One region of the Pseudoroseomonas sp. WGS1072 genome, then DNA from elsewhere that is predicted to be linked to it. Evidence: riboswitches for the same ligand, from Rfam matches in the RefSeq annotation. Region 1 holds a riboswitch; each other region holds the start of a gene.

Region 1 (7,733 bases):
ATGCCCTTGCGGGTATGACCGGCGAAACGCTGCATCGCATGATCGAAGCCGAGATTGTAGACGTAGTTCCAGGCCGTCGCCGCCATGGCGCTGCCGAGGCCGATGACGCCCATGTCGGTGCCGTGCAGGCCGAGGACGAGGCTGCCCAGGGGAATGATCAGGGCGAGGCCGATGAGTTCGAAGAGGATGGCGTGGCGGATACGGTCGCGGGTGCTGCGCATGGTCGTCTCGGAATTCCAGGGTCGGGCGCCGCCTTTTATCTGTGATATGCCGGGGCTCAAGTTGGCACCTATCCGGATATCAGATGGATGACCCTGTCCTTGGAGCAACTCCAGGCCTTCGTGGCGGCCGCGGAGGCGGGGTCCTTCTCGGCCGCCGCCCGCAGGCTGCGCAAGGCGCAGTCGGCCGTCAGCACCCAGATCGCCAATCTCGAGATCGACCTCGGGGTGGCGCTGTTCCATCGCGCGGGCCGCGTGCCGTCGCTGACCCCGGCGGGGGAGCGGCTGCTGCTGGAGGCGCGCGTGGTGCTCGACCGGCGGGAACACCTGATCGGCGTGGCGCGCAGCCTGGAGCGCGGGGTGGAGAACCGGCTGGTCGTCGCCATCGACGAGCTTTACCCCGAGCATGCCCTGGGCGCGCTCTTCGCCGCGTTCGCCCGGCGCTTCCCGCATGTCGAGCTGGAGCTGCTCTTCCCGCTGATGGAGGATGTCAGCCGGCTGGTGCGCGACGGGGCGGCGGATCTCGGCGTCATGTGGCGCCAGGAGGTCCTGCCGCCGGAGCTGGGCTTCCAGACGATCGGCTGGGTGCCGCTCAAGCTGGTCTGCGGCCGCGAGCACCCCCTGGCCAAGGCCCGCGTCGAATGGGAGGAGCTGAAGCGGCACCGGCAGATCCTGGTCGCCGCGCGCGGCGACGGGCCGGAGAAGCGGCGCCTGCGGGTGGCGGCCGAGGTCTGGTGGGTGGAGAGCCACTGGGTGATCCTGGAGATGGTCAAGCACGGCATCGGCTGGGCCTTCGTCTCCGACCACGTCATCGCCGCCTCGCCCGCCGCGCCGGGCCTGGTGACGCCCGACCTCGAGTTCGACGAGGGCGACTGGCCGGTGGCGCTGGAGCTGGTGTGGCACAAGCAGCGACCGCGCGGCCCCGCCGCCGCCTGGCTGCGCGAGCGTTTCGCGGCGGCGGGGCGCGAGGCGCTGTCGCGGGTGGCCCGGCGCGGCTGAGGGGCGCGGTCCCGATCCGCCTTCCATCTTGCCCCGGCGGGCCGGCCTCGCCATACCCTGCGGCGTGGCCCATGACCTGACCTCCGCCGCCGGGCGCCGCGCCGCCTGGATCAACAGCCTCTTCGTCGATCATGCCCTGCTGCGCCTCGGCTGGCGCAACTGGGGCGTGGTCGAGGCCGGGCGGCTCTACCGCTCCAACCATCCGAGCCCCTGGCAGCTGCGCCGCGCCGTGCGGCGCTTCGGCATCCGCAGCCTCGTGAACCTGCGCGGCCATCGCGAGGCCTGCGGCTCCGACGCGCTGGGGCGCGCCATGGCCGCGGAGCTGGGCCTCGCCCATGTCGACGCGCCGCTGGAATCGCGCGGCGCGCCGCACCGCGACCGCATCCTGCGCCTGGCGCGGATCTTTGGCGAGCTGCCGGAGCCGGTGCTGATCCATTGCAAGTCCGGCGCCGACCGCACCGGTCTGGCGGCCGGTCTCTGGCTGATGCTGCAGGGCCGGCCGGTGGAGGAGGCGATGCGCCAGCTCTCCTGGCGCCACGGCCACGTCCCGGCGAGCAAGACCGGCATCCTGGATGCCTTCTTCCGGGACTATGCCCGCTTCCTGCGGCAGCACGGCCCCAAGCCTTTCCTCGACTGGGTGCGGGAGGATTATGACGAGGACGCGCTGCGCGCCGCCTTCCGCAGCCGCCCCTGGGCCGACCGGCTGGTCGACGGCATCCTGCGGCGGGAATAGGCGGCGCCGGCGTCAGCCGGCCGCGAAGGCCTGCGTCCGCACCATCCGCGCATAGAGCCCGTCCCGCGCCATCAGCTCGGCATGGGTGCCGCTCTCGGTGGCGCGCCCCTCCTGCATGACGATGATGCGGTCCGCCTCCTGCACCGTCGCCAGGCGGTGCGCGACGACGAGGGTGGTGCGCCCGGCCCGCAGCCTCTCCAGCGCCCGGCCGATGGCGGCCTCGTTCTCGGCGTCCAGCGCGCTGGTCGCCTCGTCCAGCAGCAGCACGCGCGGATTGCGCAGCAGGGCGCGGGCCAGGGCGATGCGCTGCTTCTGCCCGCCCGAGAGGCGCGAGCCCCCGGGCCCGAGCACCGTGTCGTAGCCCTGCGGGAGCGCGGCGATGAAGTCGTGCGCGGCGGCGGCGCGGGCCGCCGCCTCCACCTCCGCCCGCCCGGCGCCGGGATGGCCGCAGGCGATGTTGGCCAGCGCCGTGTCGTCGAAGATCACCGCGTCCTGCCCGACATAGGCCATGGCGCCGCGCAGGCTTTCCAGCGTCACGGAACGGATCTCGGCGCCGTCCAGCGTGATGCGCCCGGCCGTCGGGTCGTAGAGGCGCGGCAGCAGGGCGAGGGCGGTGGACTTGCCGGCGCCGGAGGGGCCGACCAGCGCCACCGTCTGCCCCGGCTCGGCGGTGAGCGAGAGATCCTCCAGCGCCGCCTGCGGGGCGGCCGCGTCGCCGCCCGGATAGTGGAAGCCGACATGCTCCAGCACCAGCCGCCCCGGCCCCTCGGGCAGCGGTGGCGCGCCGTCCGGCGTGGTGATGGCGGGGCGCCGGTCCATCACCGAGAACACCCGGATCAGCCCGCCGAAGCCTTCCTGCAGGGCCGCGTTCAGCGCGCCCAGCGAGCGCATCGGCCGCGTCGCCAGCAGCAGCGCGGAGATGAAGCCGGTGAACTCGCCCACCGTGCCGCGCCCGGTCGAGACCTTCCAGCCGACGAAGGCCAGCACCCCGGCGACCGCGACGCCGCCGAGCGCCTCCAGGATCGGGTCGAGCTTGGCGCGGGTGCGGGCGATGGAGAGCAGCGCCTCGCGCAGATCGGCGAAGGCGCGGCCGGCGCGATGCTCCTCCTGCGCCTCCAGCCCGTAGGTACGCACCACGCGGGCGGCGGCGAAGCTCTCGGTCAGCAGGGCGGCGGTGTCGCCGACGCGCGCCTGCATGCCGCTCGACGCCCGGCGGATGCGCTTGCCGAGCTTCATCACCGGCACCACCGCCACCGGATAGATGACCGCCAGGATCAGGCTCATGTGCCAGTCCAGCCAGACCATCGCGGCGGCGAGGCCGATGACGGTGAGCCCGTCGGCCAGGGCGTTGATCGCCTTGGTCAGCGCCTCGCGGATCGCCTGGGCATCGGCGGTGAAGCGGGCGGCATGGCGGGCCGGGGCGTCATGCGCGACCAGCGCGAGGTCGGTGCGGGTCAGGGCGCGGAACAGGTCGTTCTGGATGCGCTCGATGACGCGCAGCACCACCGCCTGCACCGAGATGGCCTGGCCGTACTGCGCCAGCGACTTCGCGGCGGTGAGCAGGATGATGGCCGGCGGGATCAGCCAGACGATGCGCCCGTCGCCGGCGGTGAACAGGTCGAAGGCCTGCTGGATGACCAGCGGATAGAGCGCGGTCAGCCCCGCCAGCGCCCCGGTGCAGACCAGGGCGAGCAGGATGCCGCCCTTGTGATGCCGGACATAATGCCGCCAGAGGCGGGCGGTCAGGGCGCGGGTGGTCTCGGGGGGCGGAAGGGCAGCGGCCATGCCGCCGCGCTTAGAGCCTTCGGGGGCGGCGGCAAAGGGGCTTCTGTCCGGACCGGTGGCCACTGGAGCCGGCTTGCCAGATCTATTTAACATAAGTATATCTTTATGTGTCGCCGGTCCCGCGCGAGCGGGTGAAAAGGGAACGCCGTGCGCTCCGGCCGGGCCATCGCGCCCGGGAGCCAGTCGGCGGCTGCCCCCGCAACTGTCAGCGGCGTGCCGCTGGCCCATTCGCCGTGGAAGCCTCCGCGGCGGGCCACTGCGCCACCCTCCGGGGCGCGCGGGAAGGCCGGGCCGGCGGTGTCCTGGGCGCCATGCCCCGGAACGCCGCGAGCCAGGAGACCTGCCGGCGTCGCACCAGACCAGGCCGCCGGGCGGGGTGAACCGGAGGCAGGACCGAGAGCATGACGACCTTCCAACGGGGCCCCTCCGGCCCGGCCACCGCCACCGCCCGGCCGGAGGGCGGCGCATGACCGTCGCCGCCAATCTGGGCTTCCCCCGCATCGGCGCCCGGCGCGAGCTGAAATCCGCGCTGGAGGCGCACTGGGCGGGCGAACTGGACGAGGCCGGTCTGCTGGAGGCCGCGCGGGGCCTGCGCCAGCGGCACTGGCAGCTCCAGGCCGGCCAGGGCATCAGCCACATCCCGAGCAACGATTTCGCGCTCTACGACCAGGTGCTCGACACTGCCGGCATGCTGGGCGCCATCCCCGAGGGCTATGGCTGGCGAGGTGGGCCGGTGTCGCTCGCGACCGCCTTCGCCCTGGCGCGCGGCGCGCGTGGCACCGCGGCCGAGCGGTCCGCCGGCATCGCGGCCGGCCTGCCGGCGCTCGAGATGACCAAGTGGTTCGACACCAACTACCACTACCTGGTGCCGCGCCTCTCCGCCGGGCAGCGCTTCGAGCTGACGGAGAACCGCCCCCTGGCGGCCTTCCGCGAGGCCCTGCCGCTGCGCACCCGCCCGGTGCTGCTCGGCCCGGTCAGCTTCCTGCTGCTCAGCAAGACGGAGGACGGCTCGGACCCGCTCGGCCTGCTGGACCGCCTGCTGCCGCTCTATGCCAGGCTCCTGGGCGAACTGGCCGCAGCGAACTGCGCCTGGGTGCAGATGGACGAGCCCGCCCTGGCGCTCGATCTCTCCGAGGCGGCGCGCGAGGCCTTCCGCCGCGCCTATGCCGCCCTGGCGGAGGGCGCCACGCCCGACCTGCTGCTGACCAGCTATTTCGGCCCGATGGCCGACAATCTGGCCACCGCCGCCAGCCTGCCGGTGGCCGGGCTGCATCTCGACCTGGTTCGCGGCGCGGCCGACCTGGAGCCGGCGCTCGATCTGCTCCCCCCGGAGCGCTGGCTGTCGCTCGGCCTGGTGGACGGCCGCAATGTCTGGCGTTGCGACCTGCGCGCGGCGCTGGGCACCCTGCGGCGGGTGGCGGAGCGGCGGGGGACGCGGCGGCTGATCGTCGCCCCCTCCTGCAGCCTGCTGCACGTCCCGGTCGATCTGGCCCAGGAGGGCGGGGAGGGCCAGCGGGGGCTCGACCCGGCGGTACGGTCCTGGCTCGCCTTCGCCACCCAGAAGCTGGAGGAGGTGGCCGCCCTGGCACGCGGCCTGGACGAGGGCGAGGCCGCCATCGCCCAGGCCCTGGCCGCCAGCGACCGGGCGCGGCAGGGGCGGGCGGAGAGCGCCGCCGCGCACCGGCCCGAGGTGCGGGCGCGCCTCGCCGCCGTGACGCCGGAGATGGCCCGGCGCGCCGGCGCCTTCCCGGCCCGCCGCGCGGCACAGCGGGCACGGCTCGGCCTGCCCGACTTTCCCACCACCACCATCGGCTCCTTCCCGCAGACGCCCGAGGTGCGGCAGGCCCGCGCCGCCCTGGCGCGCGGCACGCTGGACGCGGAGGGCTACGAGCGGCGGGTCGAGGCCTGGATCGACGAGGCCCTGCGCTGGCAGGAGGAGGTCGGGCTCGACGTGCTGGTGCATGGCGAGTTCGAGCGCAACGACATGGTGAAGTACTTCGGCGAGCAGCTCGACGGCTACGCCTTCACCCGGCATGGCTGGGTGCAGTCCTACGGCAGCCGCTGCGTCGCGCCGCCGATCATCTGGGGCGACGTGGCGCGGCCGGGGTCCATGACGGTGCGCTGGGCGGCCTACGCGCAGTCGCGCAGCGCGCGGCCGGTCAAGGGCATGCTGACCGGGCCGGTGACCATGCTGCAATGGTCCTTCGTGCGCGACGACATCCCGCGCGCCGAGGTCTGCCGCCAGATCGCCCTGGCGCTGCGGGACGAGGTGACGGAGCTGGAGGCGGCTGGCATCGCCGTGATCCAGGTCGACGAGCCGGCCTTCCGGGAGGGGCTGCCGCTGCGCCGCGCGGCCTGGCAGGCCTATCTGGACTGGGCGGTGGAGAGCTTCCGCCTGGCCACGGCCGGGGTGCGGGACGACACCGCCATCCACACCCACATGTGCTACTCCGAGTTCAACGACATCCTGCCCGCCATCGCGGCGATGGATGCCGATGCCATCTCGATCGAGACGACACGCAGCCGGATGGAGCTGCTCGATGCCTTCGCGCCCCGTCCGGGCGGGGGCGAGGAGGCGGCCTGGCCGGCCGAGATCGGCCCCGGCATCTGGGACATCCACAGCCCGCGCGTGCCAGAGGCGGCGGAGATGGCGGAACTGCTTCGGCTGGCGCGGAGGCGGCTGGCCGACTGGCAGATCTGGGTCAACCCGGATTGCGGGCTGAAGACCCGCCGCTGGGAGGAGGTGCGCCCCGCGCTGGAGCACATGGTCGCCGCCGCGCGCACGCTCCGCGCCGAGGCGGGGGGAAGCGGGACCGGCACAGCCTGAGCGGGCGCGCGCCGGAGAGGGGGCGGGGCCGCCATGGCCCCGTCCCGGAAGGGATCAGCGGGCGGCGGTCCGGGCCTCGCCCGGCAGGGGGGCTGGCGTGACGGCCGGCAGGGCGGAGGCCGCGGGGCGGCCGTTCACCAGCAGGGTGACGATGCCGACCAGCGCCACGGCGGCGACGTAATGCGCCGGGCCCAGAGGGTCGATCGCCACCAGGCCGGAGACCAGCAGCGGCGTCAGCCCGCCGAAGATCGCATAGGCCACGTTGTAGGCGAAGGAGACGCCGGTGAAGCGGATCGGCGGCGGGAAGGCGTGGATCATCACGAAGGGCACCACGGTGATGCCGCCGATCGCCACGCCGGCCAGGGCGTAGAGCGGCACCAGCAGATCGGGCCGCAGGCCGGCGCCGATGTAGAGCGCGTAGGTGGTGGCCAGCAGCGCCAGCCCGCCGGCGATGCCCACCCGGATGCTGCCGAAGCGGTCCAGCAGCCAGCCGCAGAGGATGGCCGAGACGCTCAGCGTGAAGGTCGCCGCCAGATTGCCGCGCAGCGTCTCGGCCGGGGTGAGGCCGTGCAGCTTCTGTAGCAGCGTGGGCGTCATCAGGATGACGACGACGATGGCGGCGGTCAGCATCCAGGTCATCAGCATGGAGATCGCCACGCCGCGGCCGTGCCCGGCCAGCACCCGCTTGATCGGCAGGTCGCGCGTCAGCTCGGCGCGGCGGCGCATCTCCTCGAAGACCGGCGTCTCGCGCAGGAAGCGGCGCAGGTACATGGCCAGCAGCCCGAAGACGCCGCCGATCAGGAAGGCGATGCGCCAGCCCCAGGCGGCGACCTCGGCGGGGGTCATGGCGGTGTTGATGGCGGTGGCCATCAGCGAGCCCAGCATGATGCCGCCGGTGAGGCCGCCGGTCAGCATGCCGACGGCGAGGCCGACATGGCGCGGCGGCACATGTTCGGAGACGAAGACCCAGGCGCCCGGCCCCTCGCCGCCGATCGCGGCCCCCTGCATCATGCGGAAGATCAGCAGCAGGATCGGCGCGGCATAGCCCAGCGTCGCATAGGTCGGCGTCAGGCCGATCAGCAGCGTCGGCACCGCCATCAGGAAGATGGAGAAGGTGAACATGCGCTTGCGGCCGAGCTTGTCGCCGAAATGCGCCATGACCAGGCCGCCG
Region 2 (7,733 bases), 1.3 Mb from region 1:
TGAGGCTCCCCCAGCACGCCCAGCACCGAGGCGCGCACCAGCCGCAGCATGACGCTGGCCGACATGGCCGCCGTGGCCAGCGCGGGAAGGATGATGCTGGAAGGGCCGTCCCGGCCGACGGCAGGCAGCCAGCCCAGTGTCACGGCGAAGAGCAGCACCAGCAGGAAGCCCAGCCAGAAGTTCGGCACCGACACGCCGAGGAAGGTGATGGCCCGTGTCAGGTGGTCCGGCCAGCGGTCGCGGTTCATCGCCGCCCAGATGCCCAGCGGCACCCCGGCCAGGATGGTGACCAGCATGGCCGTGCCCGCCAATTGCAGGGTGGCGGGCAGGAAGAGCGCGATCTCCTCCGTCACCGGCCGCCCGGTGAACCAGGAGGCGCCAAGGTCGCCGCGCAGCGCGTCGCCCAGCCAGTGGAGGAACTGCAGCGGCACTGGACGGTCCAGGCCGAGTTCCTGCCGCGCCAGGGCGAGCGCCGCATCGGTGGGCGGGATCTGCGCCAGCCGCAGGTAGTCCAGCGCCGGGTCGCCGCGCCCCAGTCGTAGCATGGCAAAGAAGCCGAAGGAGACGATCAGCAGCAGCGGCAGCAGCGTGGCCAGCCGCCGCAGGGCGAAGCCGAGCACGCTCAGCCCCGGCCGATGCGGTCGAAGGGGATGTCCGTGCGCATGTCGCCGAACGGCACCCGGCCGAGCGCGGGGCGGTGGACGACCTTGTTGGTGAAGAAGGAGACCGGGAAGTAGACGGCCTGCTCGTGCAGCGTGGTCAGCAGCCAGCGGTACTCCTCCGCGCGCCGGGCCTCCTCGGTGATGGACAGGACGGCGCCGATGCGGCGGTCGATCTCGGACTTCATCGGCAGGCCGCGCTGCGCCTGGTAATCGGCGTGCGACGGCGCGCGCATGGAGCTCATGAAGGCATGCGGGTCGTAGGGCGCGCCCCAGCTGTCGCCGAAGATCATGCCGAACTCGCCGGAGCGCTGGCGGCCGTAATAGGTGCTGGCATCCTCCCCCACCAGCCGCACCGCGATGCCGATGCGGGCGAGATCGCCCTGTACGGCCTCACCGATGGCCTTCTGCAAGGCATCCGCGCCGATGAAGCAGAGATCCAGCGCCAGTTCCTTGCCACCCTTGCTTCTGACGCGCCCACCCGCGGGCAGGCGCCAGCCCGCAGCGTCCAACCGGGCCGTCGCCGCCGCGCGGTCGAAGGCGGGCGCGCGCAGGCCGAGGTCGGTATAGAGGAAGTTCCTGGCGAAGAGGGTCTCGGCCGCGGGCTCGGTGTCCAGCAGGATGTGGCGGACCAGTGCAGCACGGTCGATGCCCTGGGCAATGGCTTCCCGCACCGCCAGCTCATCCGTAGGAAAACGCGCCGAGTTCAGCGCCAGCATCCGCGTGCCGATCGGCGGCGAGATGGCGGTGGTGAAGCGGGGGTCGGCGGCGAAACGGCGGAAGGTGTCGGCGTCGAGCTGGTCGGTGCCATAGGTCAGGTCGATCTCGCCGCTCTCCAGTGCCAATGCCCGGGCGTTGCTGTCGCCCAGCACGCGCACCAGCACCTCCTCCAGCACTGGCTTCTCGCCCCAGTACTGCTCGTTGCGGCGGAACCGGTCGTGTTGCCCGCGCGCGGTCTCGGCCAGCACCCAGGGACCGGTGCCCACCGGCGCGGCGATGCTGCCATCCGGTCGCAGCGCCGCCGGAGAGACAAAGCGCAGGGGGCGCGGGAGGGCGAGCTCCAGCAAGGCGGGATAGTAAGGCCCCTTCAGCCGCAGGCGGACCGTGCCCGGATCGATGGCTTCGGCCCCCTCGATCTGGTTCACCAGCTCCAGCCAGGCATGGCGCGCCCGGTTGCCCAGCACCGCGTTGACGTTGGCGACCACGGCGGCAGCGTCGAAGGGGGTGCCGTCCGTGAAGCGGACATCAGGCCTTAGGGTGAAGCGCCAGGCGCGGCCGTCTTCCTCCATCTCCCAGGCGGTGGCCAATGCCGGGAGGATCTTGCCGCCCTCGACGTAGCGCACCAGGGGCTCGTAGAGCATGGACTGGGCGTACATCTGGTTGGGCGAGTAGAGATGCGGGTGCAGCGGCCCGGCATTGGTGGGCCAGGAGAAGGTCAGCCTGCGCCGCACGTTCTGGGCAAATGCGGGGGGCAGGGCCGCCAGCGCCGCGAACCCGGACATGGCGTGCAGCATCGAGCGGCGCAGCATGGTAATTCTCGTCCTCGCAGAGAGCGCGGTATGCTAATTTCCATGAATTCGCATATCAACCCCAGCCCGAGAGGCGGCATGCAGCGCATCACCATCACCCTCGACGACGACCTGCTGCAGGAGGTTGATGGCCTGGGTTACGACAACCGCTCGGAAGCGATACGCGACCTCGTTCGCGCGGGTCTCCAGCAGGCGGCGGAGACACGGCAGGCGGCGGGTCCCTCTGTCGGCGCGCTGGCCTATGTCTACGACCACCATCGCCGCGACCTGCCGGAGCGCCTGACGAACTCCTTCCACGACCACCATGACCTTTCGGTGGCCACCCTGCATGTCCACCTGGACCACCACGCCTGCCTGGAGGTGGCGGTGCTGAAGGGCGACGCGGCCCTGGTCCGGCGCTTCGCCGATGCCGTCAGCGCGGAGCGCGGGGTGCAGCATGGCAAGCTGCTGCTGCTCTCCCCCGCTGAGGTCAAGGCATCCACCAAGCGGCAGGCGGCCGAATGAACGTGCTCACGGGCAAGCGCCCGGCCGACCTCAAGGCAATGGGATGTGACCCGACGACCCTGATGACGCCGGACGCGGAACCGTAGCCTTAGGCTTGGCGCCACTCAGGGAACGGGTCCGGTAGCCTTGCCCAAGCCTTCGGCCCGCCCCGCATCTCGACATCTGTCAGTAGGCAGGCATCCAATGCATGGCGCAGCGCAGCCTCGTTCATCTCGACGCCGATGAAGACGATCTCCTGCCGCCGGTCGCCATGAGGCTCTACCCAATTGCGCAGCACGCCCTCACGCCATTCCGGGTCGGTCGGCCAGCGGCTCTCAGGCACGGCAGCGAACCAGAAGCCTGCGGCCTCATGCCGCCCTACCGCCCCGGCCAGTTGCCATGATCCCGCCCAGGCCATACGGCTGGCCAGCCAGAAGAAGCCCTTGGCGCGCACCACCCCGGGCATCTCGGATTGCAGGAAGCGATGGAAGCGCGCCGGATGCAGCGCCGCCGCGCGCGCCGGACGAAGCTGCGGATGCCGAACTCCTCCGACTCCGGCGGGTGGTGGCCCGCCAGCGCCTGGCTCCACCCCGCCGCCTGCTGGGCGCGGGCGAAGTCGAAACGGCCGGTCTCCAACACCGCCGCCAGCGGCACTTGGCCCAGCGTGGCCGGGATGATGGCCGCTTGCGGGTTGAAGGTGGCCAGGATGCTGGAGAGGCGCTGCAACTCCTCCGCGTTCACCAGGTCCGCCTTGTTCACCACGATGACGTCGGCGAACTCCACCTGCTCCACCAGCAGGTCCACCAGCAGCCGGGTGTCGCCTTCGCCCGCCGTCTCGCCGCACGTGGCCAGGGTGTCGGCGGAGCCGTAGTCACGCAGGAAGGCCTGGGCATCCACCACCGTCACCATGGTGTCGAGGCGGGCGATATCGTCAAGCGACTGCCCGTTCTCGTCGCGGAAGTCGAAGGTGGCGGCCACCGGCATGGGCTCGCTGATGCCCGTGCTCTCGATCAGAAGCGCGTCGAAGCGGCCTTCCTCGGCCAGGCGCCGCACCTCCTGCATCAGGTCGTCCCGCAGGGTGCAGCAGATGCAGCCATTCGACATCTCCACCAGCTTCTCCTCGGTACGCGATAGGCCGCCGCCCTGCTCGACCAGGGCAGCGTCGATGTTCACCTCCGACATGTCGTTGACGATGACAGCGACACGCCGTCCTTCGCGGTTCGCCGGGACTTGGTTCAGCAAGGTGGCCTTCCCGGCGCCGAGGAAGCGGACAGCTCGGTGACAGGCAGCCGAGGGTCGGTCGGGGATTGCGCTTGGCTCGCCATGGCGGTCAGTCCTCTTCGGCCGGGTCGATGCAGAGCAGCAGGCGCGGGTGCAAGGCGCGGCCGGTCGCGTCGCGTGGCATGGGTGGGGATTGGTGGATGCAGCCGTGGTCAGGCATCCCGGCTTCACCACACAGGATGGCGGCGGCGCCGATGGGCAGATGCTGAATGCTGGCGCGGTCGGGCAGGGCGTCCCCGTCGCGCAAGCGCCGGGCTTCCGCCGCCCCGCCCGCCCGCGCCAGCCATTCGGTCCCATCGCCGCAATAGGTGCAGAGAAGGCGCAGGCGCACCGCATCGGCATGGAACAGCGCGCAGCTATCGTCCGAAACGGCTTCCAAACGCAGGCGGACTTGCTGACTGTCCGACACCTCGGCGAACAAGTTGGCGAGGAACAGCATGTCGGCCAGCAGCGCCGGGTGCAGCGGAGGCTCAAAACCCGCGAGCGCCTGCATCACCGCGATATCTGGCTCACCTATCCCGGAACACACGAACGGCGCCTGCTGGGCCAAGCGCTGCGCATCCCGCAGAAGCGGCCTGGGCAGGTTGCGCCCTCAGACCGCGAGCGACACGGTGGGAGCGAGAATGCTGGCGAGGATGATCGGTTCGGCAGCGGCCAGCATGCGCGGCGCCTGCGAATCAGCCGACGTCAAGGCTTCTGATACCAAGGTCATTTAGTAGTTATGTGATAACATATCATTTTTTTGCAAGACGGCATGGTGCTGCGGACTGGCGTAACTTCTTGAGTGGGCTGCCGGACAAGGGCTGTCAGAACTTGTACCTGCCAAGCGCCACACGATAGCCTAGGCGCCGCACCGGTCTCGCGCGAGCGAGTGAAAAGGGAACGTCGTGCGGCTCCGATCGGAGTTCAGTCGGCGGCTGCCCCCGCAACTGTTGGCGGATCACCGATGCGCCGTCTGCCCGTTGGGCAGGCCACTGGCACCCCGGTGCCGGGAAGGCAGGCGCATCGGTCAGGATTCGCGAGCCAGGAGACCTGCCGGGGCGTGGTCAACCTTCTGGACCGGCGCGGGGCGCGTCGGCGGAGCGCCTCCTCATGCAGATCCCAGCCACATCGGCTTCCATCCATCAGGCCGCGGCCAGCAGCACTGGCCGCGTGCTGGCCAGCGTCCTCGCCCTGGCCTTCGGCACCCTGCTGCTCTGGGGCGTCGGCTTCGCGCACAACGACCTGCTGCACAACGCCGCGCATGACACCCGCCACTCCAACGGCTTCCCCTGCCACTGAGCCGGACCATGATGGACCATCTCAGGCGGCTTCTGGCCGTGGCGCTGTTCGCGGGCATCCTGGCGGGCGCCGTGGCCAGCCTCGGGCACCAGTGGAACACGGTGCCCACCATCCTCGTGGCCGAGACCTACGAGCACCAGGACAGCGCCGCGCCGGGGCACGCCGACCACGCTGCCGAGGCGCACGAGCATGGCGCCGAAGCCTGGGCGCCGGAGGACGGGCTGGAGCGGACGCTCTATACCGTGCTGGCCGACATGCTGACCGGCATCGCCTACGCGCTGCTGCTGGGGGCGGCCATGTCCCTGCGCGGCGCCGTGGCGGACTGGCGGCAGGGCCTGCTCTGGGGGCTGGCGGGCTTCGCGGTCTTCACCCTGGCCCCGTCAATCGGCCTGCCACCCAAGCTCCCCGGCACGCCGGTGGCAGAACTCGCCGACCGTCAGGTCTGGTGGGTGGCGACGGCGCTGCTGACGGCGGGCGGCCTGGCGCTGATCGCCTTCACCCGGCGGCTGCCCTGGGCCGTGCTGGCCGTCATCGTCATCGCTCTCCCGCACCTCTGGGGCGCCCCGGCGGCGCCTGCCGAGGCATCGGCCGTGCCGGACGCCTTAACCCAGCGCTTCATCGCGGGGGTGACCGCAGTGAGCCTGCTGTTCTGGGCCACGCTGGGACTGGCGACCGGCTGGCTCCAGGCGCGCCTGAGCCGCGCCTCGCACGGCTGACGTCCCTACCGGCCTGATGCAGCAAGAACCTGCGTCAGGCCAACCAACCTTCAGTTCCCACCCGGCTTGCCACAGGACAGCACGAAGCTGTTCCAGATGCCAATGCGCAGCTTCTGCCGCAGCGGCGCACCCCGGCGCTGCGCCGCGTGCGGGCCGCGCGGGCGCTCCAGCCGGAAGTCGGTGAAGCCCGCCTCCTCCAGCATGGCCCGCAGCGGCTCCGGCCGCAGGCCCTGGCGAAAGAACACCTGCCGCTGGATGGCCTCGTGTGCGGCGTAGTCCACCGCCGGGCCGACGACGCCCTGGCGCTGGTTCAGCCAGTCGGACAGCCGCAGACGGAGCTGCCCGATGCGGGACAGGCGCACGTAGTCGCCGTCGGCGATGACCACCCGCCCGCCCGGTCGCAGCACCCGGAACCAGTCGCGAAAGGCCGCCGCCGGGTCCACCAGCGTCCAGACCAGGTGACGGCTGACCACGGCGTCGTAGCGGCCGTCCGGCTCGCGCGTGTCCTCGGCATCGCCCAGGAACAGGCGCAGGTCCTGGGTGCCCGCATGCTTGGCCCGGGCGCGCAGCAGCATGGCCTCGGTCAGGTCCAGCCCCGTCACCTCGCACCCCATGCCCAGCAGCACGCGGGTGACCTCGCCGGTGCCGAAGGCCAGTTCCAGCACGCGACGTGCTTCGGCACCCATGTGGCGGCGGAGCAGCGCCGCCCAGGCGTCGCGCTCCTCCAGGCTCTTCATGCCGTGGCCGGGCGACAGGTCGAAGGTCTCGGCGCGCCGGGTCCAGTATTCCCGGATCTCGTCCTTCAAGGCGTAGTTGGCACCGTGCATGCCATGGGGTTCCCTGGTGCGAGGCACCTGTCTATGCGACCTGCGGCCGGACGCCCAGGATGGAGGCGATGACATCGATCAGTTCCGGGCGGTCCGGCGTCTCCTCCAACGACATCGTCTCCGTGCACGGTCTCGGATCGCGCAATGCCGATCTCCGCGGCCGCTGGCGGGAGCGGTTCGAGGTGTCCCGCCGATCCGTATCGGTGAGAATCGCCTTGGAACACCGAGGGGCGATCTTCAGCCGGATCTGCGGTTCAGCGACTCACCCCGCCCACCATGGACCAGTGTTCAGGCCGCGAGTTCCCGCCTGATGATGTCCGCACCTGCGCTGAGTGCCTGGAGCTTGCCTCGGGCAACGCGGCGCGAGAGCGGCGCCATGCCGCAGTTGGTGCAGGGACAGAGCTTGTCCGCGTCCACGAACTGGAGCGCCTTGCGCAGGGTCGCGGCGACTTCCTCCGGGGTCTCGATGGTGTCGGTCGCCACGTCGATGGCCCCGACCATCACCTTCTTGCCGCGTACGAGCTCCAGAAGCTCCATCGGAACATGCGAGTTGTGGCACTCCAGGGAAATCAGATCGATATTGGACGCCTGGAGCTTGGGGAAGGTGGCTTCATACTGGCGCCACTCCGAGCCCAGGGTCTTCTTCCAGTCCGTGTTGGCCTTGATGCCATAGCCATAGCAGATATGGACCGCCGTCTCGCACTTCAGGCCCTCGATCGCCCTTTCCAGGGTCGCGATGCCCCAATCATTCACCTCATCGAAGAACACATTGAAGGCTGGCTCGTCGAACTGGATGATATCGACCCCGGCGGCTTCGAGCTCGCGGGCCTCCCGATTGAGGATCGTCGCGAACTCCCAGGCAAGCTTCTCGCGGCTTCTGTAATGGGCATCGCAGAGCGTATCGATCATCGTCATCGGTCCGGGCAGAGCCCATTTGATGCGCTCCTTGGTCTGCTG
Region 3 (7,733 bases), 1.2 Mb from region 1:
CTCGGAGGCGCTGCCGGCGCCCTCCACCAGCACCAGCTCGGCCCCGGCCCGCAGCCGCGCGAAGCTGTCCAGCACGAAGGGCATCAGCGCGGGCTTCATCGCCTGGTACTCACGCGCCCGCGCCGTCGCATGGATGCGGCCCCGCACCACCACCTGCGCGCCGGTCTCGCTCTGCGGCTTCAGCAGCACGGGGTTCATGTGCACGCTGGGCGCGACGCCGGCGGCCCGCGCCTGCAGCGCCTGGGCGCGGCCGATCTCGCCCCCCTCCGCCGTCACCGCCGCGTTGTTCGACATGTTCTGCGGCTTGAACGGCCGCACGGCGAGGCCGCGCCGGGCGTAGGCCCGCGCCAGCCCCGCCACCAGCAGCGACTTGCCGACGGAGGAGCCGGTCCCCTGCAGCATCAGCGCGCGGGCGGCCATGGCGCTCAGAACTCGATGCCGGACTGTGCCTTCACCCCGGCGGCGAAGTGGTGCTTCAGCGGCTTCATCTCGGTGACCATGTCGGCGGCCTCGATCAGCTCGGGCGGCGCGTTGCGGCCGGTGACGACGACGTGCAGGCCCTCCGGCCGCGCCGCCAGCCCCGCCAGCACCTCCGCCACGTCGAGATAGCCGTAGCGCAGCGCGATGCAGAGCTCGTCCAGGATCAGCAGGCCGAGATCGCCGCGCGCCATCATCTCCTGCGCGCGGGCCCAGGCCCGGCGGCAGGCGGCGATGTCGCGCGCCCTGTCCTGCGTCTCCCAGGTGAAGCCCTCGCCCATGCTGTGCCATTCCAGCATGGCATAGGCCTCCAGCACGCCGCGCTCGCCGGTGGACCAGGCACCCTTGATGAACTGCACCACGCCGACGCGCCGCTCGCGCCCCAGCATGCGCAGCGCCAGGCCGAAGGCGGCGGTGGACTTGCCCTTGCCGGCACCGGTGTGGAGCATCAGCAGCCCCTTCTCGACGGTCTTGGAAGCCACCTCGGCATCCTGCACCGCTTTGCGCCGCGCCATCTTCTCGCGGTGGCGCGCGGCCTCCTCGTCGTCCTGCGTCATGTCGTCCTCCTCACGCCTCGCCCTTCAGCACCATCGGCAGGCCGGCCGCGACGAAATGCACCGACCCCGCCCGCGCCGCCATCCGCTGGTTCAGCAGCCCCGCCTGATCGCGGAAGGCGCGGGCCAGAGCGTTGTCGGGCACGATGCCGAGCCCGACCTCGCTCGCCACCAGCACGGTGGCCGCCCGGCGCCGCGCCAGCGTCGCCTCCAGCGCCTGGATGGCGCCTTCCACATCATGCTGCCCCAGCATCAGGTTGGTCAGCCAGAGCGTCAGGCAGTCCACCAGGGCCGGGCGCAGCGCATGGCGCTCCAGCGCCCCCGGCAGATCGAGCGGCACGTTCACGGTGGCCCAGCCGGCGGCGCGGCGGGCGCGGTGCGCCTCGATGCGGGCGCGCATCTCCTCGTCCCAGGCCTCGGCGGTGGCGAGGTAGGACCAGGGGGCGGGATGGCGCGCGATCAGCGCCTCCGCGTGGCGGGACTTGCCGGAGCGGGCGCCGCCGAGGACCAGGGTGAAGCTCATGGCCAGAGGGTTAGCGAAGCCCGGCGGCGCTGGCGAGGGGGAGAGCGGCGGTTGGCCTCGGCGCCCGGCTTGGCTATCACCCGCCGGACCACGACATTGCGACGGGAGCCGCGCCGATGACCGACACTCCGCCCGACCGACTCTCCGCCGATCCGGCGAGCCCCTTCTACGACGCGGCCCTGCTGGAGCGCGGCATCGGCGTGCGCTTCAAGGGCGTCGAGAAGAACAATGTCGAGGAATACTGCGTCAGCGAGGGTTGGGTGCGGCTCTCGGTCGGCAAGTCGCTGGACCGCAGGGGCAAGCCGATGACCATGAAGCTGCAGGGCACGGTCGAGCCCTATTTCCGCGACGCCGGCTGAGGCCGCGGGGCGCGCCGGAGCGCCCCTTCCCCTCCCCGCCGGCGCCCCGGCCCGCCCGGGACGCGTGGCGGGAGGGGACGGCGGCACCGGGGAAGGGCCGGCGCCCCTCCCGCCGGGAGGGCGCGCCGCCGCTCAGGCCGGCAGCCAGCCCTTCACGCGCTCGCCATGCTCCGCGATGTACTGGGACACGGCGGTGTCGAAGTCCTTCTCCTGCGCCAGCAGCATGGACCGCTCCAGCTCGTCCAGCGGCAGGTTCAGGCGGGAGAGGAAGGCCGCGACCTTGGGGACCGCCTCGGTGAGGCCGGGCCGGCCGAGGGCCAGAACCTGCTCCTCGCCGCCCAGCGCCTGCTTCGGGTCCGCCAGGTAGCGCAGCTCGTACTTGCCGAACATCCAGTGCGGGCTCCAGGCCGTGGCGACGATCCAGCGCTCGCCCCGGATGCTGCGGTCCAGCATGCTGAGCATGGCAGCCTCGCTCGATTCCTGCAGCGTGTAGTCGAGCTCGTAGGCCTTCACGGCCTCCTGCGACAGGCGCGTCAGGCCGGCACCGGGCTCGATGCCCTGGACGCGGCCGCCGAGCCTGCCGCGCACCTCGGGCTTCGCCAGATCGGCAATCGAGGCGAGCTCGGCCTCCGGCACATACTTCGGCACCACCCAGCCCAGCTTGGCGCCGGTGTAGAGGGTGCCGAGCTTCTCCACCTTCCCCTCGACGCGCTTGAAGTAGTCGGCATGGGTCTGCGGCAGCCAGCACATCAGCATGGCATCGACATCGCCGCGCGTGATGCCCTGGTAGAGCGGCGCCACGTCGGTCTGCACCAGCTCCACCTTGTGGCCCAGCCGGTCCTCGATCAGCCGGGCGGCGAGGCGGGTGATGAACTCCGCGTCTGCCCAGGGGGCGAAGCCCAGCTTGATGGTGGCGCCCGACTGGGCGCGCGCGGGGCGGGGCAGGCTCATCGGCAGGGCGGCGGCACCGAGGCCGGCGGACAGGGTCAGGAAGGCGCGCTTGTTCAGCAGCATTCTGGCGTTCTTTCTTCTCTGTTGCGGATTTGCGGAATGGCGGAGGTGGGCCGCCGGTGCGGCCCCGCCGGTCTCAGCCGCGGGCGGCCGGCGCCGCGGCGGGCGCCTCCGAACGGCCGGCGAAGAGCTGGCGCAGGCTGAAGCCCAAACCCTTCCGGCCCTCCTGCTGCCCGAAGCTCTGCGTGATGCGGTCGAGCAGCACGGCGAGCACGACGACGGCCAGGCCACCCTCGAAGCCGGTGCCGACATCGAGCCGCTGGATGCCGGTGAGCACGGTGTTGCCGAGGCCACCGGCGCCGATCATCGAGGCGATGACGACCATCGACAGCGACAGCATGATGGTCTGGTTGATGCCGGCCATGATCGAGGGCAGCGCGTTCGGGATCTGCACCTTCCAGAGCAGCTGCGAGGGGGTGCAGCCGAAGGCGAGACCGGCCTCGATGAACTCCGCATGCACCTGGCGGATGCCGAGGTTGGTCAGGCGCACCACCGGCGGCATGGCGAAGATGACGGTCGCGATGGTGCCCGGCACGGCGCCGAGGCCGAAGAACATGGCGGCCGGGATCAGGTAGACGAAGGCCGGCATGGTCTGCATCAGGTCGAGCGTCGGGCGCAGCAGCATCTGCCCGAGCCCGCTGCGCGCCATGGCGATGCCGAGGGGGACGCCCATGACGATGGCGATGACGGTCGCCGCCAGCACCAGGCCGAGCGTCTCCATCATCCGGTCCCACAGCCCCATGCCGGTGATCAGCAGCAGCGCCGCGACGGCGAAGACGGCGAACCTCCAGCCCACGCGCCACAGCGCCAGCAGCGCGATGATCGCGATCATCGCCGGGGCCGGCAGCAGATGCAGCCCGGACTGGATGCCGCCGGTGACGAAGCCGATGACGGCCGCGATGGCGTCCAGCGCGGGGGTGAAGTGGTCGAGCACATAGTTGACGACGGCATCGGCACCCTCGCCGATGCGCAGATCCATACCCTGCATGATCTCTCCTCCCCCTCAGTTGCCGGACCGGTCGAGCGTGCTGAGCAGCGCCGACTTGCTGATGGAGCCGAGGTAGCGGCGGCTCTCGTCCACCACCGGCACCGGGAAGGGGCTTTGCGCCACGCGGCCCATCACGTCGGACAGGGTCTCGGCGGCGGCGATGGGCTCCACCTCCGGCAGGAAGGCGCGGTGATAGGGGTCCGCCCCGCCGTCACGCGCCGCGCGGGCGAGGGATTCGGCGCTGACCATGCCGTGGTAGCGCTTGTCCCGCCCGACGACGATGGCGACGTCGCGGTCGTGCCGGCGCATCCGCTCCAGCGCCGCGTGCACCGCCATGCCGCGCCGGTCGATCAGCGTCACCTGCGTCTCGCGCGCGATGTCGCCGGCGCGGAAGACCTGCGACACATCCACGTTGCGGAAGAAGGAGCGGACATAGTCGTTGGCCGGGTTGGTCACGATCTCGTCCGGCGTGCCGACCTGCACGACATTGCCGTGCTGCATGATGGCGATGCGGTCGCCGATGCGCATGGCCTCGTCGAGATCGTGGCTGACGAAGATGATGGTGCGGCTCTGCTCGGACTGCAGACGCAGCAGCTCGTCCTGCATCTCGGTGCGGATCAACGGATCGAGCGCCGAGAAGGCCTCGTCCATCAGCAGCACGCTGGGCTCGCTCGCCAGGGCGCGGGCGAGGCCGACGCGCTGCTTCATGCCGCCCGAGAGCTGGTCCGGCCGGCTCTCGGCATAGGCGGCGAGGCCGACGCCCTCCAGCGCCGCCATGGCCTTGCGCCGCCGCTCCGCCTCGCCAATGCCGGCCACCTCCAGCCCGAAGGCCGCGTTGTCGATCACCGTGCGGTTGGGCAGCAGGGCGAAGGACTGGAAGACCATGCTCATGTCGCGGCGGCGCAGCTCAATCAGCTCGCGCTTCGACATCTTCGTGATGTCCTGGCCGTCGATGAAGATCTCGCCGGCCGAGGGTTCGATCAGGCGGTTCAGCAGCCGCAGCAGGGTGGATTTGCCGGAGCCGGAGAGGCCCATGATGACGAAGATCTCGCCGGCATGGATGTCGAAGCTGGCGTCGTTGACGCCGAGGGTGCAGCCGGTCTCGGCCTTGATGGTGTCCTTGTCGCGGCCCTGCCGCACCATGCGGAGCGCGGCGTCGGGATCATCGCCGAACACCTTGTAGACATGCCGGAGGGCGATCTTCACCGGGGCCTGCTCGGCCATCGGGTCGGTGGTGGCCCCGCCGGGCCGGTCGGCCGGGATCGCCGCCGGGGGTGACGGGGGGGTCTGCGCTGGATTGTCCATGTGTCTGCCTTGCGGTCTGCCCTCCGCCGGGCGGGGGCGGACACCTCCATGATCGGTTCCGAGGGGTGGCGGCCACGAGGGGCCAGGCCCGGCCAGTTTCAGCCGCGCCGCCCCGAAAATGACACAATTCTGTGCCGCCACATCTATTGGTGAGGAAACCTAATACAGCCTCGTCTCAGAGTCTACCGAAAATCGCATTTCCGGCCGCGCCGCCGAATGGATTACCGCGATAACGCCGCCCTGGTGATATAGACCCTTCGTGATTTCTTTCGGAATCTCCCTATTCAAGTAATTTACACTTTATCCCTATTACATATTGCGCCGCTTGTTCCATTCCCGAAGTCATGGGAACTTCGCGGCCAAGCCGCGCCCGGAGGCGGGCCGGATCGAATTGTGTCCTTCGCCCGGGGCTGACCCGTTGTGGCGGCGGCGTCGCGGTTTCAGCCGGGCGGGGTGGCGGCGATTGACTCGCCGCCACCCCGCCGCCTAGGAGACGGCCAGATGGTCTCCCGCCATCGGCGGCTGCCGGGGCGGGGGTGAAAAGGGAATGCGGTGCGGGCTCCCCGGGGCCCCAGGCCGCGGCTGCCCCCGCAACTGTAGGCGGAGAGCGGCCCGCCGACATGCCACTGGCCGCGCCGCGAGGGGTGGCCGGGAAGGCCGGCGGGGCGCGCCCGATCCGTGAGCCAGGAGACCTGCCATCCCCATCGGATCGTGCCACCGGGCGGGGTGCCCCGGCGGGCGGCGATGTGTCCGGGGGTTCCGTCCTCCCGGCGCCTCGACCCGGTCGCCGCATGGCGCCGGGCGGTCGGCACTCCGTGACCGCCTCGCGACGGAGGACCGCCGTGCCGATGATCGAGCCGAACCGGGAGCCGCCCACGCTGCTGGTCTGTGTCACCTGCCGCGCCGACCGGCCGCTCGCCGAGGGTGAGACGCCGCCCGGCCGCCGGCTGCACGACGCCGTGGCGGCGGCGCTGGCCGCCCATCCCGCGCCGCCGGTCGCGCTGCGCCCCGTCACCTGCCTGGCCGTCTGCGAGCGCGGCTGCGCCGCCGCCATGACCGCTCCGGGCAAGTGGAGCTATCTGCTCGGCCATCTGGAGGCGGGGCAGGCCGCCGACCTGCTGGCCTATGGCGCCACCTACGCCGCCCATCCCAGTGGCGCCGTGCTGCCCTCCCGCCGCCCCGAATCGCTGCGCCGCGCCGTGCTCGGCCGGCTGCCCTCCCTCCTTCCCGCCCCGGAGTCCGCCGCATGAGCACGCTGGAGAAGACCCCCGCCACCATCGTCACCGGCTTCCTCGGCGCCGGGAAGACGACGCTGTTGCGCCAGGTGATGGCGCAGGCGGAGGGGCGGCGCATCGCCATCATCGTCAACGAGTTCGGCGCGCTCGGCATCGATGGCGAGACGCTGAAGAGCTGCGGCATCCCGGGCTGCGCCGAGGAGAACATCGTCGAGCTGGCCAATGGCTGCCTCTGCTGCACCGTGGCCGACGACTTCATCCCGACCATGCAGGCACTGCTCGACCGGCCGGAGCCGCCGGAGCACATCCTGATCGAGACCTCCGGCCTCGCCCTGCCGAAGCCGCTGATCAAGGCCTTCAACTGGCCCGGCATCCGCTCCCGCGTCACCGTCGATGGCGTGATCACCGTGGTCGACGGCCCCGCCGTGGCCGAGGGCCGCTTCGCCGACGACCCCGCGGCGGTCGCGGCGCAGCGCGCGGCCGACCCGTCGCTCGATCACGACAATCCGCTGGCCGAGGTCTACGAGGACCAGCTCGCCAGCGCCGACCTCGTGGTGCTGAACAAGGCCGATCTGCTGGATGCCGCCGCGCTGGAGCGGCTGACCGGCGAGATCGCCGCCGGCCTGCCGCGCGCCGTCAAGGTGGTGCCGGCCCGGGAGGGGGCGCTGGATGCGGCGCTGCTGCTCGGCCTCGGCGCCGCGGCCGAGGACGACCTCGCCGCCCGCCCCTCGCACCACGATGCCGAGGACGGCGCGCACGAGCATGACGACTTCGACAGCTTCGTCATCGTCCTGCCCGAGATCGCGGAGGCGGACGCGCTGGTGGCGCGCCTGCGGCGGGCGGCCGAGGCGCATGACGTGCTGCGGATGAAGGGCTTCGTGCGCCTGGCGGGCAAGCCGATGCGGCTGGTCGTGCAGGGCGTCGGCACCCGCTTCCGGCAGGAGTTCGACCGCCCCTGGCCGGACGACCGCGACGGCCATGTCGTCATCATCGGCCGCAGCGGGATGGACCAGGACGGCATCGCCCGGATCATCCTGGGCTGAGCACCCGCGGGGAGGCGGCCTTGGGGATGACCACCGGTCCGGCCCTCCCCAGATGCGGATGGATCGCCTGAACCTCGGGAGCGCCCCGGCACCGTGCATCTCCTCCCCCGCGAGACCCGATCCCTGGACGAGGCCGAGGCCGCCATCGACCTCGGCCAGAGCCCGGCCGAGCTGGTGCTGCTCTCCTTCACCGACAGCGACCTCGCCGCCGCCGCCGCGGCCTGGGACAGCCTGCCCG
Region 4 (7,733 bases), on a different contig from region 1:
TCGCGCATCCACCGCAAGAAGCCCCCGGGGCGGCCGATGGCGGCAAGGACGCGACGGGCCAATGCCCGCAAGTCGGCCGTGCGCTCCGCGGTCGAACACGTCTTTGCCCGGCAGAAGGGGCCGATGGCGCTGGTCGTGCGCACCATCGGCATCGCCAGGGCACGGGTGAAGATCGGCCTCGCCAATCTCGCCTATAACCTCAAGCGGTTCGTCTGGCTCAGCAGCAAGCCCGCGACGTCGTAGCGGCACGCAAGTAGGCAAGCCGCCGCCATCGACTGAGCGGCTCCGTCCACCAGATGGGCACGCGCATCCGCATCCCTGAAGCACCGGCAGCCTCAAACCAACATCATCCGCCGAAGCCGCAGGGTTTCTGGAGGTATCCACCTGCGCTCGGGTCATGAGGTCGCCCGCTGCGTAGTGCCGCCATGATGGTGACGATGGGACGTGCACGGCTCCCGGGCTCAGGTTGCTCGAGGCGGCACTCGCCTGCGCGCATCCAGCACCCGGGTTCCAGGCACCGGGGTTACACCGTAGGCTTCCAGGCGAGCAGGCGCAGGGCGTTCAAGGTGACCAGCACCGTCGCGCCGGTGTCCGCCATGATCGCGGGCCAGAGGCCGATCAGCGTCGTCACCAGGAACACCGCCTTCAGGCCGACGGCGATGGCCACGTTCGCCTTCACGTTGTTCATGGTGGAACGCGATAGGCCGACGAGTTCCGCGACACCGAAGACGCGGGCCTTGAGCACGGCCGCATCGGCCGTCTCCAGCGCGACGTCGGTGCCGACGCCCATGGCGACACCGACGGACGCGGCCGCGAGCGCCGGGGCGTCGTTGATGCCGTCGCCCACCATGACCACCGAGCCGGACGAACGCAGCGCGCCGATCTCGCGCAGCTTGTCCTCGGGCAGGAGTTCGGCCTTCACGTCGAGCCCCAGGCCACTGGCGATGGCGGCACCGGTCCGGGCGTTGTCGCCGGTCAGCATCACTGAGCGGACGCCCAGCTTCGAAAGTGTGGCCACGCCCGCGGCGGCTTCCGTCCGCGGCTCGTCGCGCAGTGCCAGGACACCTGCCACCCTGCCGTCCACGACCACAACGACGGCCGTCTTTCCCCTCGCTCTCCAGCTCGGTGAACTGCTCGGCGAGGCCGCCCACCTGGGCGCCTGCCTTCGCCGCGTGGCGCGGGCTGCCGACGCTGACCTTCCGGCCGCCTACCGTGGCGGTGACAGCCTTGCCCGGCACGGCGGCCTGGTCCGAGGCCGGTGGTGTCGCGATGCCACGCGCCCCGACTTCAGCCATGACAGCCTTGGCCAGCGGGTGCGAGGATCCCTGCTCCACGGCCGCGGCGTAGGCCAGCAGATCCCAGGCCGGCGTCCCCGGCGCCGGGAGCACGTCGGTCATCTTCGGGCGGCCCGCCGTCAGCGTGCCGGTTTTGTCGAAGGCCGCGGTAGATGCTCGTCCACCAGTCCCAGCCCAGCAGGAAGGGCGGCACCAGGATGACCAGGGCGGAGACCACCATCGCGCCCGGGGTCCAGTAGGTCGAGAACCGCTCGATGAAGCGCTGGGTGGGCGCGCGGGAGGCCGAGGCCTCCTCCACCATGCGGATAATGCGGGCGATGGTGTTGTCCGTGGCCCGCACAGGTCTGCCCCAGCCCTTGCGGAGTTCAAGCTCCTGAGCAGACCCAGGCGAGCTTTGGCTTCATCCCCGCCGCTGGATGAGGCGGCTGTGCAGCGAGCCGACCGCCGCTCCTAGCGCGGCCCAGGACAACAGGCTCACCACCATGGCTGCCGCCACGAATTGGCGTGTCAGCTCCTCCGGTACCGCAGAGATCTCCGTAGGGGCAGCAGGCGCTCCGTAGAGGTGCGGCAGAACCAGACTGAACACCCCCAGCACGGCCAGGACCGGGTTCTTCCCGAACCGAATCAGACCTAGACCCACGCCAGTGAGCGCGGCCGTTGCCACCCACCAGGTCTGCCTGTCCGTCAGATCGGCAACCGGCGTGCCGGGCAGCTTCGGCGGCAATCCCATGGACGGCGCCACGCTGAAGACGACGAAGCCCGCTAGACCCCACAGCAGTCCCTGCTTCCAGTCGATGCCGGTCTTCACGAGAGACAGGATCGCCACCAACATCAGCCCGTATCCGATGCTCGTCAGCAGATCGGCCGCAAGCGTGTAGACGGTGCGTTCAACGCCGTCCTCTGGCGACCAGGCTTCCGCCTTATGGTGCTGCGCGCCGCTTTCAGGAACCGAGTGTTCCTTCCATGGAGTGGAACTGGCTTCCGGCGCCTGCTCGTAGGCCTCGGCGGCCAGGATTATGGGTACCGTCCTCAACTGGTGGCCGACCGTCGCGACGGTCCCGGCCAAGGCGCCAGCGATGAGCGCGACAGCGAACAGCTGCCTGATGTGGGACAACATCTCGCGCCTCAGTGACAAGGAAAGCCGTTGGAGTGGCGCGTGTCGTGTGCCGCGTTGTGCAGGAGGTCGTTGTGGGCGAAGCCGACGCCCCAGACGAGGAAGGCCCCGAAAGCCAAGGTGACGATGCTGGCGACGACGCGACCTGCGCTGGACGTTGTTGCCGATGGCGCTGCCGAACTGGTGGATTGAACGTGCATGACATTGTCCCCGTCGGCGCACCCCGCGCCGACCAAGAAGGTTGACCATGCACCGGCAGGTCTCCTGGCTCACGGGTCTTTGCCAACATTCCTGCCTTCCCGGTGCCAACCGGCACCAGTGACCTGCCTGGGGGCAGACGAAGCATCGGCGACCCGTCCACAGTTACGGGGGTAGCCGCCGACTTGGCCTGGTGAGAGCCGCACGGCGTTCCCTTTTATCCCGCTTGCGCGAGACCGGTGCCGGGGCAGCGTATCTTTAAGCACGCGCATTGGGCAAGCGAGTGCCAGCCTACCGCTGGTTAAACTCGCCGATGAATGACGGAACGGAGGGACGCCCTCTCAACCGTGGGCGTGCCCCTGGTCCGGCTCGCCCCACCTGTCCTCGGTGACCCCGCCGTGCGCGCCCGCCAACTCGGCCTGGACGGTCACGTGCGTGATGCCGAACCTTTCCCTGAGCATGGCACCCAGCACGTCTTCCAGCCTGTCCTCCCAGGACAGCGAGGCGTCGACCACGACGTGCGCCGACAGCGCGACCTTGCCGCTGGTCAACGCCCAGACATGGAGGTCGTGGATGTCGCGCACCCCGGCCGTCCCGCGCACGGCCTCCTCGACGGCATCCAGATCGATGCCGCGGGGCACGCTCTCCAGCAGGACGTCGACGGCCTCCGACAGCAGGGTCCAGGTCCGCGGCAGCACCCAGAAGGCGATGCCGACGCCGAGCACCGGGTCCACCCAGGTCCAGCCGGTGGCCCAGATGACCAGGGCGCCGACAATGACCGCGACGGAGCCGAGGAAGTCGCTCCAGACCTCCAGGTAGGCGCCCTTGACGTTGAGGCTGCTTTCGCTGCCCCCGGCCAGAAGGCGCATGGCGATCCAGTTCACCAGCAAGCCAAGGACGGCGACCGCGAGCATGCCCAGGCTGCCCACCTCGGCAGGCTCGCGGAAGCGCTGGTACGCCTCGTAGAGGATGTACAGGGCGACAAGGAACAGCAGCGAGGCATTAAACGCAGCCGCCAGGATCTCGAAGCGGTGGTAGCCCCAGGTGCGCCGCCTATCGGCGGGGCGACGGCCGACTCGGATCGCAACCAGGGCCACCGCGAGGGCCAGCGTGTCGGTCAGCATGTGCGCCGCGTCGGACAGCAGAGCCAGACTGTTGAAGACGTAGGCGCCCATGATCTCGGCAAGTAGAAAGGTGCCCGTCAGCCCCAAGGCCGTGGCGAGCGCGGCGGAATTGGCATTTCCTGCACCGTGGTCATGAACCTGCCCCATCTGAACCTCCATCGGTGACCTGTCGTAGTCCACCTGCGCGGTGGTTCGCACCTCCAGCCATGGGAGGTTCCAGCCCTGAAGAATGGCGCCAGCCTCTAACCTCGTGCACTTCCCCGCGACGGTGCGGAGCCGCGTTGCCCGAGACGGACGGCGCGGCTCCCAACTGTGTCAGAAGCGCGCCTGGCCGCTGCGCCCGGCGGGGTTCTTGACCTGCAGGGTCACGGGGGCGCCGCCCGGAGGGGCGCTCGCGGCCGTCCCGGCCAGGGTGTTCTCGGTACCCGGCGCCAGTTGCACGACCTGGCGCGCCTGGCCGGAGCCGACCAGCGCGGACACCGTGTAGCCCGCCGACGGGACCGGCTTCCCCGCCTCGTCGTAGAGGTGGACCGTCAGGGTCCGGTCGGACACCAGAAGCTCGGCATGCACGCCGACGATGTCCTGCATGCGGCCGCCATGGGCGCCCTGGTCACTGTGGCCATGGGACTGCGCCAGCGCGCCGGTGGAGAGCGAGACGGCCGCCAGGGCCGCGAGAAGGATTGTCCGCACGTTTTATGTCCTCGTTGGTGGGTGGACTGTGTCGCCGGGAGGGGCTGGACGCCCCTCCCGGCGGACTCACTCGGCCGCGGCGTGCCGCGCCCCGGCAGGAACGACGTCCTCCGGCACGGGCTTCTGGACACGCCCGAAGCGCACGTAGAGGGCGGGCAGCACCAGCAGGGTCAGCAAGGTCGCGCTGATCAGGCCGCCGATGACCACGGTGGCCAGCGGCTTCTGGACCTCGGCGCCCGCTCCGGTGGCCAGGGCCATGGGGACGAAGCCCAGCGACGCCACCAGCGCCGTCATGGCCACGGGCCGCAGACGGATCATGGCGCCCTGGTAGACCGCGTCCCGCAGGGACAGGTGCCCCTGCTGCATCAGGCCTTTGATGGAGGTCGCCATCACCAAGCCGTTCAGCACCGCCACGCCGGAGAGCGCGATGAAGCCCACCGCCGCCGGGACGGAGAACGGCATGTCCCGCAGCCAGAGCGCCAGGAGGCCGCCGGACAGGGCCAGGGGCACCCCGCTGAAGACCAGCAGGGCGTCCCGGACCGAACCCAGCGCCGCGAAGAGCAGGACGATGATGAGCAGGAAGCAGGCGGGCACCACGACGCTCAGCCGGTCGCGGGCCTTGGCGAGGTTCTCGAACTGGCCGCCCCAAGTGATGGTATAGCCGGGCGGCAGCTGGACCTGCTCGGTCACCTTCGCCTGCGCCTCGGCCACGATGGAGCCGATGTCGCGGCCGCGGGCATTGGCCTGGATGACGACGCGGCGCCGCCCTTGCTCTCGGCTGATCTGGTTCGGACCCTCGACCACGTTGAGGCTGGCCAGCTGCTGCAGCGGCACCGAGGTGGCGGGCCTGCCCGCCACCGGTGGCAGCGGCACCGGCAAGTTCCGCAGTGCCTCAAGGTTGTTGCGCAGGCTTTCCTGCAGGCGGACGACGATGGCGAACCGCCGGTCGCCCTCGTAGACCATGCCCGACTCCTGGCCGCCGACCGCTGCCGCCAGCACAGCCTGGACGTCGGCGACGCTCAGGCCCCTGCGGGCGACTTCCGTGCGGTTCACCGTGACCTCCAGGAAGGGCAGGCCCGTCGCCTGCTCGACCTTCACGTCCGCGGCGCCCTCGATGCCGTTGAGGATCTGCGAGATCTGCGCGGCGACCTGCAGCATGGGGCCGTACTCGTCGCCGAAGACCTTCACGGCGAGGTCGCCGCGCACGCCCGCCAGCAACTCGTTGAAGCGCATCTGGATGGGCTGGGTGAACTCGAGCGCGTTGCCCGGGATGCCCGCGACCGACTGCTCGATGCGGCGGACCAGCTCTGCCTTGGGCAGTGAGGGGTCGGGCCACTGGTCGCGCGGCTTGAGGATGATGAAGGTGTCCGACGCGTTCGGCGGCATCGGGTCGGACGCCACCTCGGCTGTGCCGGTCTTGGAGTAGATGATCTGCACCTCGGGCAGGCGCGAGATGCGGCGCTCCAACACGGACTGCATAGCCTGGGACTGCTGCAGTGACGTGCTCGGGATGCGCAACGCCTGCATGGCGAGATTGCCCTCGTCCAGCTGCGGGATGAACTCCTGCCCCAGACGTGAGAACAGGCCCAGGGAGCCCATGAACAGCAGCGCGCCCACCGCGATGACGGGCAGTGGTGCCCGCAACGCGCGTCCGAGTGCCGGAGCGTAGGCGCGCTTGAGGCCACGCACGATCCACACGTCCTTCTCCTGGACGCGCCCGGTGATGGCGATGGCGATGAGCGCCGGGACCAGAGTCAGGGACAGGACGAAGGCGAATGCTAGGGCGATGATGACGGTCAGCGCCATCGGGATGAACATCTTGCCCTCGACGCCCGTGAACGTCAGGAGCGGCGCGTAGACGAGGATGATGATAGCCTGGCCGTAGAGCGACGGCCGGATCATCTCCTTGGCGCTGTCCGCGACCGTCTCCAGGCGCTCTCCGAGAGTCAGGAGGCGCCCTTTTTCGTGCTGCCGCTCGGACAGGTGGCGCAGGCTGTTCTCGGTGATGATGACAGCGCCGTCGACGATCAGGCCGAAGTCCAGGGCGCCGAGGCTCATCAGGTTGGCCGAGATGCCGCCTCGAACCATGCCGAAGGAGGTGAGCAGCATGGTGATAGGGATGACCATCGCCGTGATGATCGCGGCCCGGATGTTCCCCAGCATCAGGAACAGGATCACCACGACGAGGAGCGCGCCTTCGCCGAGGTTCTTGGCGACGGTCTTGATGGTGGCATCAACCAGGATGCCGCGGTCCAGCACGACCGTGGCCTCGATGCCGACCGGTAGAGTCCGCTTGAGGTCGTCGACCTTAGCGTGGACGGCGGCGGCCACCGTGCGGCTGTTCTCGCCGATGAGCATGAGAGCGGTGCCGACCACCATCTCCTGGCCGTTGCCGCTGGCGCTGCCCGTCCGCGGGGCCTGGCCGATGCTGACCCGCGCGACGTCGCGGAGGAGGATCGGGGTGCCCTCGCGGGTGGTGACGACCACCTGTTCCAGTTCCGCCACAGTGGTGACTCGGCCGCCCGAGCGGACGACCAGGCCCTCACCGCCCCGCTCCACGTAACCTGCGCCGGTCGAGACATTGTTGCGCTCGATCGCGGTCGCGAGGTCGCCGAAGCTCAGACCCAGGGCGATGAGGCGGCTCGGATCGGGCTGGACCACATACTGCTTGGTGTAGCCGCCGATGGCGTCCACGCCCGCGATGCCCGGCACGTTGCGGACCTGGGGCCGGATGATCCAGTCCTGCACGGTCCGCAGGTAGGTCGCCCGGTCCGTCTCGGTGGCGAGGCGTTCGCGTTCCGGCGTCAGGTAGCTGCCGTCGGCCTGCCACCCCGGGGTGCCGTTCGGCTTGACGTCGCCTACTGTGCGGTCGGCGAAGCGCACCGTCCACATCGTGACCTCGCCGAGCCCGGTGGAGACCGGCCCGAGGCGGGGTTCCACGCCCTCGGGCATGGCCTCCCCCGCCTCGATCAGGCGCTCCAGCACCTGCTGGCGGGCGAAGTAGATGTCGGTGCCCTCGGTGAACACCGCCGTGACCTGGCTGAAGCCGTTGCGGGAGATGGAGCGCGTGCTCTCCAGTCCGGGGATGCCCGCCAGCGCCGTCTCGATCGGGAAGGTGACCTGCTTCTCGATCTCGTAGGGTGAGAGCGAGGGCGCGACGGTGTTGATCTGCGCCTGGTTGTTGGTGATGTCCGGCGTGGCGTCGATGGGCAGCCGCGCGATGGACCACGCGCCGATGCAGGCCGCGATGACGGCCAGCACCACCACCGTCCAGCGGTTGCGGACGGAGAAGTCGAGGATGGGTCCGATCAT

What was found. A riboswitch is a leader RNA that binds a small molecule or an ion and turns the genes downstream of it on or off. The one in region 1 is predicted to bind cobalamin.
Region 2: linked by a shared signal. The riboswitch ahead of ACF3NH_RS04060 (CbtB domain-containing protein) and the one ahead of metE (5-methyltetrahydropteroyltriglutamate--homocysteine S-methyltransferase) in region 1 are both predicted to bind cobalamin.
Region 3: linked by a shared signal. The riboswitch ahead of ACF3NH_RS04675 (DUF1636 family protein) and the one ahead of metE (5-methyltetrahydropteroyltriglutamate--homocysteine S-methyltransferase) in region 1 are both predicted to bind cobalamin.
Region 4: linked by a shared signal. The riboswitch ahead of ACF3NH_RS21565 (CbtB domain-containing protein) and the one ahead of metE (5-methyltetrahydropteroyltriglutamate--homocysteine S-methyltransferase) in region 1 are both predicted to bind cobalamin.

What each region holds. Positions count from the first base shown of each region.
Region 1 is NZ_JBMPSU010000001.1:2,124,322-2,132,054, forward strand. It holds gene ACF3NH_RS10150 (PACE efflux transporter) at 1-221, opposite strand, end outside; gene ACF3NH_RS10155 (LysR family transcriptional regulator) at 309-1,217, shown strand; gene ACF3NH_RS10160 (tyrosine-protein phosphatase) at 1,282-1,950, shown strand; gene ACF3NH_RS10165 (ABC transporter ATP-binding protein) at 1,963-3,735, opposite strand; cobalamin riboswitch at 3,833-4,097, shown strand; gene metE (5-methyltetrahydropteroyltriglutamate--homocysteine S-methyltransferase) at 4,202-6,562, shown strand; gene ACF3NH_RS10175 (MFS transporter) at 6,617-7,733, opposite strand, start outside.
Region 2 is NZ_JBMPSU010000001.1:839,817-847,549, reverse strand. It holds gene ACF3NH_RS04085 (ABC transporter permease subunit) at 1-620, opposite strand, end outside; gene nikA (nickel ABC transporter substrate-binding protein) at 623-2,188, opposite strand; gene nikR (nickel-responsive transcriptional regulator NikR) at 2,267-2,692, shown strand; partial or broken gene zigA (zinc metallochaperone GTPase ZigA) at 2,781-3,996, opposite strand; gene ACF3NH_RS04065 (DUF1826 domain-containing protein) at 4,002-4,502, opposite strand; cobalamin riboswitch at 4,790-5,006, shown strand; gene ACF3NH_RS04060 (CbtB domain-containing protein) at 5,045-5,233, shown strand; gene ACF3NH_RS04055 (CbtA family protein) at 5,242-5,949, shown strand; gene ACF3NH_RS04050 (class I SAM-dependent methyltransferase) at 6,000-6,776, opposite strand; partial or broken gene ACF3NH_RS04045 (methionine synthase) at 7,065-7,733, opposite strand, start outside.
Region 3 is NZ_JBMPSU010000001.1:969,324-977,056, forward strand. It holds gene ACF3NH_RS04640 (cobyric acid synthase) at 1-420, opposite strand, end outside; gene cobO (cob(I)yrinic acid a,c-diamide adenosyltransferase) at 426-1,034, opposite strand; gene cobU (bifunctional adenosylcobinamide kinase/adenosylcobinamide-phosphate guanylyltransferase) at 1,045-1,554, opposite strand; gene ACF3NH_RS04655 (DUF3297 family protein) at 1,671-1,913, shown strand; gene ACF3NH_RS04660 (glycine betaine ABC transporter substrate-binding protein) at 2,046-2,927, opposite strand; gene ACF3NH_RS04665 (ABC transporter permease) at 3,001-3,912, opposite strand; gene proV (glycine betaine/L-proline ABC transporter ATP-binding protein ProV) at 3,928-5,136, opposite strand; cobalamin riboswitch at 5,704-5,931, shown strand; gene ACF3NH_RS04675 (DUF1636 family protein) at 6,066-6,467, shown strand; gene cobW (cobalamin biosynthesis protein CobW) at 6,464-7,495, shown strand; gene cobN (cobaltochelatase subunit CobN) at 7,589-7,733, shown strand, end outside.
Region 4 is NZ_JBMPSU010000005.1:36,484-44,216, forward strand. It holds gene ACF3NH_RS21540 (IS5 family transposase) at 1-243, shown strand, start outside; gene ACF3NH_RS21545 (HAD-IC family P-type ATPase) at 524-1,072, opposite strand; partial or broken gene ACF3NH_RS21550 (heavy metal translocating P-type ATPase) at 1,164-1,397, opposite strand; gene ACF3NH_RS21555 (P-type ATPase) at 1,288-1,635, opposite strand; gene ACF3NH_RS21560 (CbtA family protein) at 1,696-2,412, opposite strand; gene ACF3NH_RS21565 (CbtB domain-containing protein) at 2,421-2,609, opposite strand; cobalamin riboswitch at 2,647-2,863, opposite strand; gene ACF3NH_RS21570 (cation diffusion facilitator family transporter) at 2,949-3,878, opposite strand; gene ACF3NH_RS21575 (hypothetical protein) at 4,047-4,421, opposite strand; gene ACF3NH_RS21580 (efflux RND transporter permease subunit) at 4,488-7,733, opposite strand.